3 regions of the Aeromonas sp. MdU4 genome follow, and region 3 is predicted to be linked to each of the others. Evidence: predicted binding sites of a transcription regulator. Region 3 holds the regulator's gene; each other region holds the start of a gene.
The links. Region 3 encodes MetJ, which represses methionine synthesis genes. Its sites were predicted from a motif close to AGANNTCTAGANNTCT; they were not measured.

Region 1: a site for MetJ is predicted at 1,110-1,125, ahead of metN (methionine ABC transporter ATP-binding protein MetN). Genes of this name have one in related genera too.
Region 2: a site for MetJ is predicted at 1,295-1,310, ahead of metA (homoserine O-succinyltransferase). Genes of this name have one in related genera too.

Annotation. Positions count from the first base shown of each region.
Region 1 covers NZ_JBHFMW010000002.1:114,866-117,133, forward strand. The annotation lists gene metN (methionine ABC transporter ATP-binding protein MetN) at 1-975, opposite strand, end outside; gene ACE1BR_RS02000 (hypothetical protein) at 1,459-1,914, shown strand; gene ppgK (polyphosphate--glucose phosphotransferase) at 2,007-2,268, opposite strand, start outside.
Region 2 covers NZ_JBHFMW010000027.1:137,016-139,283, forward strand. The annotation lists gene ACE1BR_RS16710 (protein tyrosine phosphatase) at 1-319, shown strand, start outside; gene metA (homoserine O-succinyltransferase) at 321-1,268, opposite strand; gene ACE1BR_RS16720 (HD-GYP domain-containing protein) at 1,413-2,268, shown strand, end outside.
Region 3 covers NZ_JBHFMW010000006.1:198,729-200,996, reverse strand. The annotation lists gene metB (cystathionine gamma-synthase) at 1-714, opposite strand, end outside; gene metJ (met regulon transcriptional regulator MetJ) at 935-1,258, shown strand; gene ACE1BR_RS04585 (aromatic amino acid transport family protein) at 1,334-2,268, opposite strand, start outside.

The sequences.
Region 1 (2,268 bases), on a different contig from region 3:
CGCCTCGCACTGGGCTTCATCCCCGAACAGTTCTGCCAGCAGGAAGCCGAACTTGACGCCACCGGCGTATTCAATGTCCGCACTCAGAATGCTGATGTCGATGTTGAAACGGCGGCTTGCCTCGGAAATCAGCGGTGTATCGACCGTGCTGCCGGTAAAGCCGAGTTTCAGCAGCGGGTAACTGCCAGCAACCCGCTCTGCGCTCATCCGATCCTGATACTCCTGCGGTACCTCCAGATGGATGGTGGAGTGGATAAAGTCACGGGCCAGCTGGGTCTTGGCATTGCTGAAGAACCAGGCCACTTCGCCCTGTTCGATCAGGCGACCATCGCTGATGATGGCCACTTCGTCACAGATCCCTTTCACCACATCCATCTCGTGGGTGATAAGCAGGATTGTGAGCCCCAGCTTGACGTTGATCTCCTTGAGCAGGGTCAGGATCGAGCGGGTAGTCTGCGGATCGAGGGCCGAAGTGGCCTCGTCACAGAGCAGTACCTTGGGCGCCGGGGCCAGTGCCCGGGCAATGGCGACACGCTGCTTCTGGCCGCCGGAGAGCTCGGAGGGATAGGCCTGGGCGCGGGCTTCCAGCCCGACCAGCGCCAGCAGCTCTTCGACCCGGCTCTTGATCCGCTCTTTGCTCCAGCCTGCCAGCTCCAGCGGAAAGGCGATATTGGCAAACACGGTGCGGGAGGCGAGCAGGTTAAAGTGCTGGAAGATCATCCCGATCTGGCGGCGGGCCTGGGTCAGATCCCGTTCGCTCAGGGCGACCAGATCCTGACCACCGACGATGACTTGCCCCTCTGTCGGGCGCTCCAGCAGGTTGACACAACGAATAAGGGTACTCTTGCCGGCACCGGAGGCACCGATCACCCCGAAGATTTTGCCTTGGGGTACATGCAGACTCACGTCACGCAGGGCGTGCACGGCGTCACTGCCTGTACCGTAGACTTTGTTGAGACCGATCAACTTAATCATGGATTCTTCCGTGCTAACAGCCTTACAGCACAGGGCGCTACAGGCGGGAAAATTGGGCAGAGGTTTCACTGGGTTACGCTGCCATCATGGGGGATGATGCTAAGATGTCCGGATGGCTGTGTCAACGCATGTTTTTACGTCTAGACGTCTAAAAAAGTGATAAGGATTCTCAGCTGGCAGATAAGGAGCAAGAGGTTTTGAGCTCATGCCATATTGAATTTTGTGGTGAAGCGGAAGGGCCGAATTAAAGTTGGCTAATCGCCGATGAGGCTCCGTTCTATTAGGTATCCCTGTTGCGGCTCTCTGGCCGCAGCACCAGCCTATCACCAGCCTCAGAATTGCATAAAGTTGAGCATCTTGTCTGCCAGCTTCTTTATACCTGTCCCAACTTTGATGCAGCGCAAGGAGAAGCGGGATCGGGATTGGGGGATCGCTGGTCGTTTTTTATACTTGAATGACTGATTCAGCATGGAGAGCAGAGCGATGAGATTCCAACAGATCAAAGAGTTGCTGCACTACCTCGAGCTGGTGCATCACCAGCTTGGTCTCTGTTACCGACGTTTGGGCGATCAGGTGGATAGCGAGCGCTGCAGGATGCTGCTGGTCTATCTGCAAGGGCGGGAGGATGCCGCCAGCGCCCATCTGCAGGAGTATGCCAGCCAGCTTGGCGAATCGGTGCGGGAGACCTGGCTGGATCAGTGTTTTAGCGAAGATATGTTGCCGGATATTGCCCGCTGCGAGTTGTCTGCTTCGGCTCGAACCGAAGAGATAGTAGCTCTGGTCTGCCGTTGGGAAGAGCAGCTGATTGGCGAGCTGGGACATCTGGCCCGTGAGTGCCCGACACCCGCCACCGCAGCCTTGCTCGACAATCTGGCCCGGCTGGAACAAACCCGCCTGACCCAGCTGGTACATGGGGCCCACCGGCTCGATGATTTGTAGGGAACTCATAGAGCCAAAGAGCAGATAGAGAGAGGGCCCGACATGGCTGTCGGGCCCTCTTGGTATTGGGAAACTAAGGCATCGATGGACAATTAGTCCTGATGCCGTTCGGCGGCATAGAGGGCTGCCCCGATAATACCGGCCTGATTGAGGCTGGCTGCCGGAATAAGTGGCGCCCGGGTCTCGATACGATCGACAAACTTCTCCAGTTTGGCTGCGCTGCCGCCCCCCAGAATAAAGAGGTCGGGAGAGAAGAGAAACTCGAGGCGAGCCAGATATTTGTTGAAGCGTTTTCCCCAACGGTTCCAGGAGAGATCCTCGCGCTTGCGCACCGCATCGGAACAGTAGTGTTCG
Region 2 (2,268 bases), on a different contig from region 3:
GGTCGAGCACGAAGGGATGCGCTGGTTTCACCTGCCCATAGAGGATGACAAAGCCCCTGATGCGGCCTTCGAGCGGGCCTGGCAGCAAGCATTACCACAACTGATCTGCCTGCTGCACGATGGCAAACATCTGGCCATTCACTGCAAGGGGGGAAGTGGCCGTACCGGGCTGATGGCCGCGACACTGCTGCTCTCTTTCGGCCAGCCCCTCGACGAGGTCATAACCACCATCAAAGCCCGCAGACCAAAGGCATTCACACTCGCCGTGCACCGCCAGTGGCTCGATACGCTGGCCGACCGGCTGGAGGACAACGACTGAACTACTTGCCGCTCTGGTCGTAGGTAAAGACCCTACCGATATCCTCCACCTTGTAGCTGGTGAGCTGGTAGACATAGTAGTTGAGCCAGTTGGCAAACAGCAGGTGGCCATGGCTGCGCCAGCTGGCGCGCGGGGTCTGGCTCGGGTCATTGTTCGGGTAGTAGTTGACCGGGATGGCCGGCTCGATCCCAGCCGCCAGATCTCGCTGATACTCCCCATCCAGCGTCAGGACATCGTACTCGGGATGACCGGTGACGAAGACCTGACGACAATCCTTGGTCGCCGCCAGATAGACGCCCGCCTCTGCTGACTCGGCGAATATTTGCAGATCGGTGTGAGCCCGGATCAGATCGCCATCGAATGCCGCATAACGGGAGTGGGGCGCGACGAACTCATCATCAAAACCACGCAGCAGCGGCTCGTGCTCGTCGAGGCGATGGTGGTGATAGACACCGGAGAGCTTCTCGCCACGGGTCTGCTTCTCCATGCCATAGAGCGCCTTCAGCGCCGCCTGCACCGCCCAGCAGAGAAAGAGGGTGGAGGTCACATGCTGATGGGACCACTCGATGATCTCGACGATGCGCGGCCAATAGACCACTTCCTCGAACTCCACCAGCCCGAGCGGCGCCCCGGTGATGATCATGCCGTCGTAGTTGTTGCCACGCACCTGTTCGAAGTCGTGATAGAAGTTCTCCAGATGCGCCTGCGGCGTGTTCTTCGACTCCCGATCGTCGATGCGTAGCAGATCGACATCTACCTGCAGCGGCGAGTTGGAGAGCATCCGCATCAGCTGGATCTCGGTCTCAATCTTCTTGGGCATCAGGTTGAGGATCAACACTCGCAGCGGGCGAATGTTCTGAGTGACGGCCCTGGATTCCGTCATCACGAAGATGTTCTCCTGCCCCAGCACTTCGGCGGCGGGTAACTGATCCGGGATCTTGATCGGCATGCTTACTCCCTGTACTGCATCGGTAAATATGTCTGGACATCTAGAAGCCTATAATAAAGCTCCCGCTCTGTCATCAGATACCTTTTGTATTCACCCTCACCTTTGACTAGCATACGGCTCAGTATCTTCCCTGCTTCCAAGATAATGACCGGTATCAAGATTTCCGTAGATCGGCTGCAAGTCGGCAATTATGTATCCCTGCCACTGGGGTGGCGCGAACACCCGTTCCTGTTTTCCAGCTTCAAGATCAAGAGTGAAGAGGAGATTGAGCTGATCCGTCGACTCGGCTTGAAACTGGTCACCATCATCCCCGACAAGAGCGATTCCCCGCCCAAACCCCTCAGTCAGGTGCAGCCCCAGCCGCAAGAGACGGCGGATGCCGCTCAGCGCCAGGCAGAGATGCAGCAGGAGAAAGAGCGCCGCATCGAGCAGCTCCAGCAGTATCGCCGCGAGCTGCAGCAGTGCGAGAAACAGTTCCAGCAGTCGCTGGCACAGGTGCGCAGCGTGATGAGCAAGATCCAGTCTCGCCCCCTCAATGCCATCGGTGAGGCGCAGGAGCTGATCAACGCCATGACCGAGCAGCTGCTCTCGGTGGATGAGATGGTGCTCCATCTGGTCTCCGACGGCGAGGATGGCAACAACCTCTATTTCCACTCCCTCAACGTCAGCGTGCTCAGCATGCTGCTCGCCAAGGAGTGCTGCATGACGGCCGACGAGATCCGTCAGATCGGCATGGGTGCCCTGTTCCACGACATCGGCAAGCTGAAAATCCCGAGCCAGATCCTGCGCAAGACCGAGCCGCTGACCAAACCCGAACAGAACCTGATGGCCCAGCACCCGCGCTATGGCCTCGACCTGCTCAACTTGGCCAAAGATTTCCCGGCCGAGGCGAAGGGCATAGTGCTGCACCATCATGAATATCTGGATGGCAGCGGACCGGAGGGGCTCAAGAAGGGGCAGCTCGATCCGCTCACCCAGATTGTGTCGTTGATCAACGAGT
Region 3 (2,268 bases):
GTAGGAGTCGAACGCCCCGGAGGTGAGCCCCAGACAGTTGGCCCACCACACCAGCGATTCGGCCAGTGCGGCCTCCTTGGCAATCGCCACTCCGCCCACCACGTCTGAGTGACCGTTGATGTACTTGGTGGTGGAGTGCACCACCACATCGGCACCAAGCGCCAGTGGCTGTTGCAGCAGGGGGGAGAGGAAGGTGTTGTCCACCACTACCTGTGCACCCACCTCATGAGCGGCGCTGGCAATGGCGCTGATATCCACCACCCGCAGCAGCGGGTTGGAGGGGGTCTCGACCCATACCAGCGCAGGCTTCTGGGCCAGCGATGCGGCCAGTGCGGCCTCATCCCCCTGATCGACAAACTGCACACGGTAGTGGCCCTTGGCCGCCAGATACTCGAACAGGCGCCAGGTGCCGCCGTAGCAGTCGTGGGGGGCGATCAGCAGATCCCCCGCCTTGAGCAGGGCGGTGGTAACCAGATGGACTGCCCCCATGCCAGTGCTGGTGACCACGGCACCGGCACCCCCTTCCAGTGCCGCCAGCGCGTCCGCCAGATTGGTACGGGTCGGGTTGCCGGAGCGGGCATAATCGTATTGACGGGGTTCGCCAAAGTCGGCAAAGGTGTAGTTGCTGGAGAGGTAGATAGGCGGCACCACGGCACCGTGTTGCTGGTCTGTCTCAATCCCGGTGCGAACCGCCAGGGTGGCCTTGTGGGTCATGTTTCTCTCCTTGATCTCTCTGGACGGTGGCTACTCTTCCTGCCACGCGGTTTTTGCCACACGCTATCGTGCCAATGCTGGCATCATGATGAATCACACTACGCCAGCTTAAAAAGGCCGTCAACACTTCCAGACGTCTAAATGGCTTTGCTGTTGGATTGCCATTAATTTCCTTAAGGGTTAAAATCCGTGCTCACGGCTAAATGAGAACAGGTGAGTCATGGGAACAGAGTGGAACGGCGACTACGTCAGCCCCTACGCGGAACACGGTAAGAAGAGCGAACAGGTCAAGAAGATTACCGTCTCGATCCCGCTCAAGGTGTTGAAGGTGTTGACCGATGAGCGCACCCGTCGTCAGGTGAACAACCTGCGTCATGCGACCAACAGCGAGCTGCTCTGTGAAGCCTTCCTGCATGCCTTCACTGGTCAGCCGCTTCCTTGCGATGAAGATTTGCGCAAGGATCAGCCGGACAGCGTCCCTGCCGAGGCGCGCGCCATCATGGAAGCGCTGGGCAAAGAGATCGAAGATTTCGACAAAGAGTAAGCGATTTGCAATGAACAAGAGGCGACCCACGGGTCGCCTCTTGTCGTTTCAACGGCCCCGTTTACGGGGCCGTTGTTATTTCAGCAGGCTGAAGATCAGCGCCGATACCGCCAGCGAACCGGTCAGCAGGATAAAGCCGTTGGTCCAGCCATGACGGAAGCGGGCCAGCGCCTCCACCTTATAGATCGCAATGACCGGCATGATGAACAGGATCATGGCGATGACCGGGCCGGAGAGGGTCTCCATCAGCCCCAGAATGCCGGGGTTGATGACGGCGGCACCCCAGATGGAGAAGAACATCAGGGCGATCCCGACCTTGTCCGCCTTCGCCAGCGGCAGGCCGGTGGGCTTGGCGATCAGGCTTTTCAGGCTTTCTCGGGCTCCGAGGAAGTGGCCGAGGAATGACGAGCTGATGGCGATAAAGGCGATCAGCGGTCCCAAGGTCACGATCACCGGGTTATCGGTGATGTTGGCCAGATAAGAGAGCACCGAGACGTTCTGGGCCTTGGCTTCGGCCAACTGGGCGGGCGAGAGACTCAGCACGCAGGAGAAGACAAAGAACAGCACGAAACCCACTAGCATCACTGTGGTGTTGCGCAGGATCAGGCTGCTCTTGGCTTCGGCCAGCTCGCCATATTCCCGGCGCTGCACGTTGGCAAAACCTGAGATGGCGGCGGCGTGGCTGAAGGCGAACACGGTGACCGGCAGTGCCAGCCAAACGGTATTGAGGAAACTGCCCCATTCAAACGCAGTCACTTCCGGCCACTGCCACTGGGGAATCAGGTAGCAGGAGAGGGCCAGCAGAATGGCGGCCAGCGGATAGACCATGACGGCGAAGGCGCGCAGCATCGCTTTTTCCCCCGCCAGCATCACGGCGATCATGGCGAACACCAGCACGCCGGAGAGCATCACCCGATCCGGGGTTGCCATGCCAAGCTGGTTGATCATGAAACTCTCCACCGTGTTGGTCAGCCCGACTCCGTAGATAAGCAGGATCGGGAAGATGGAGA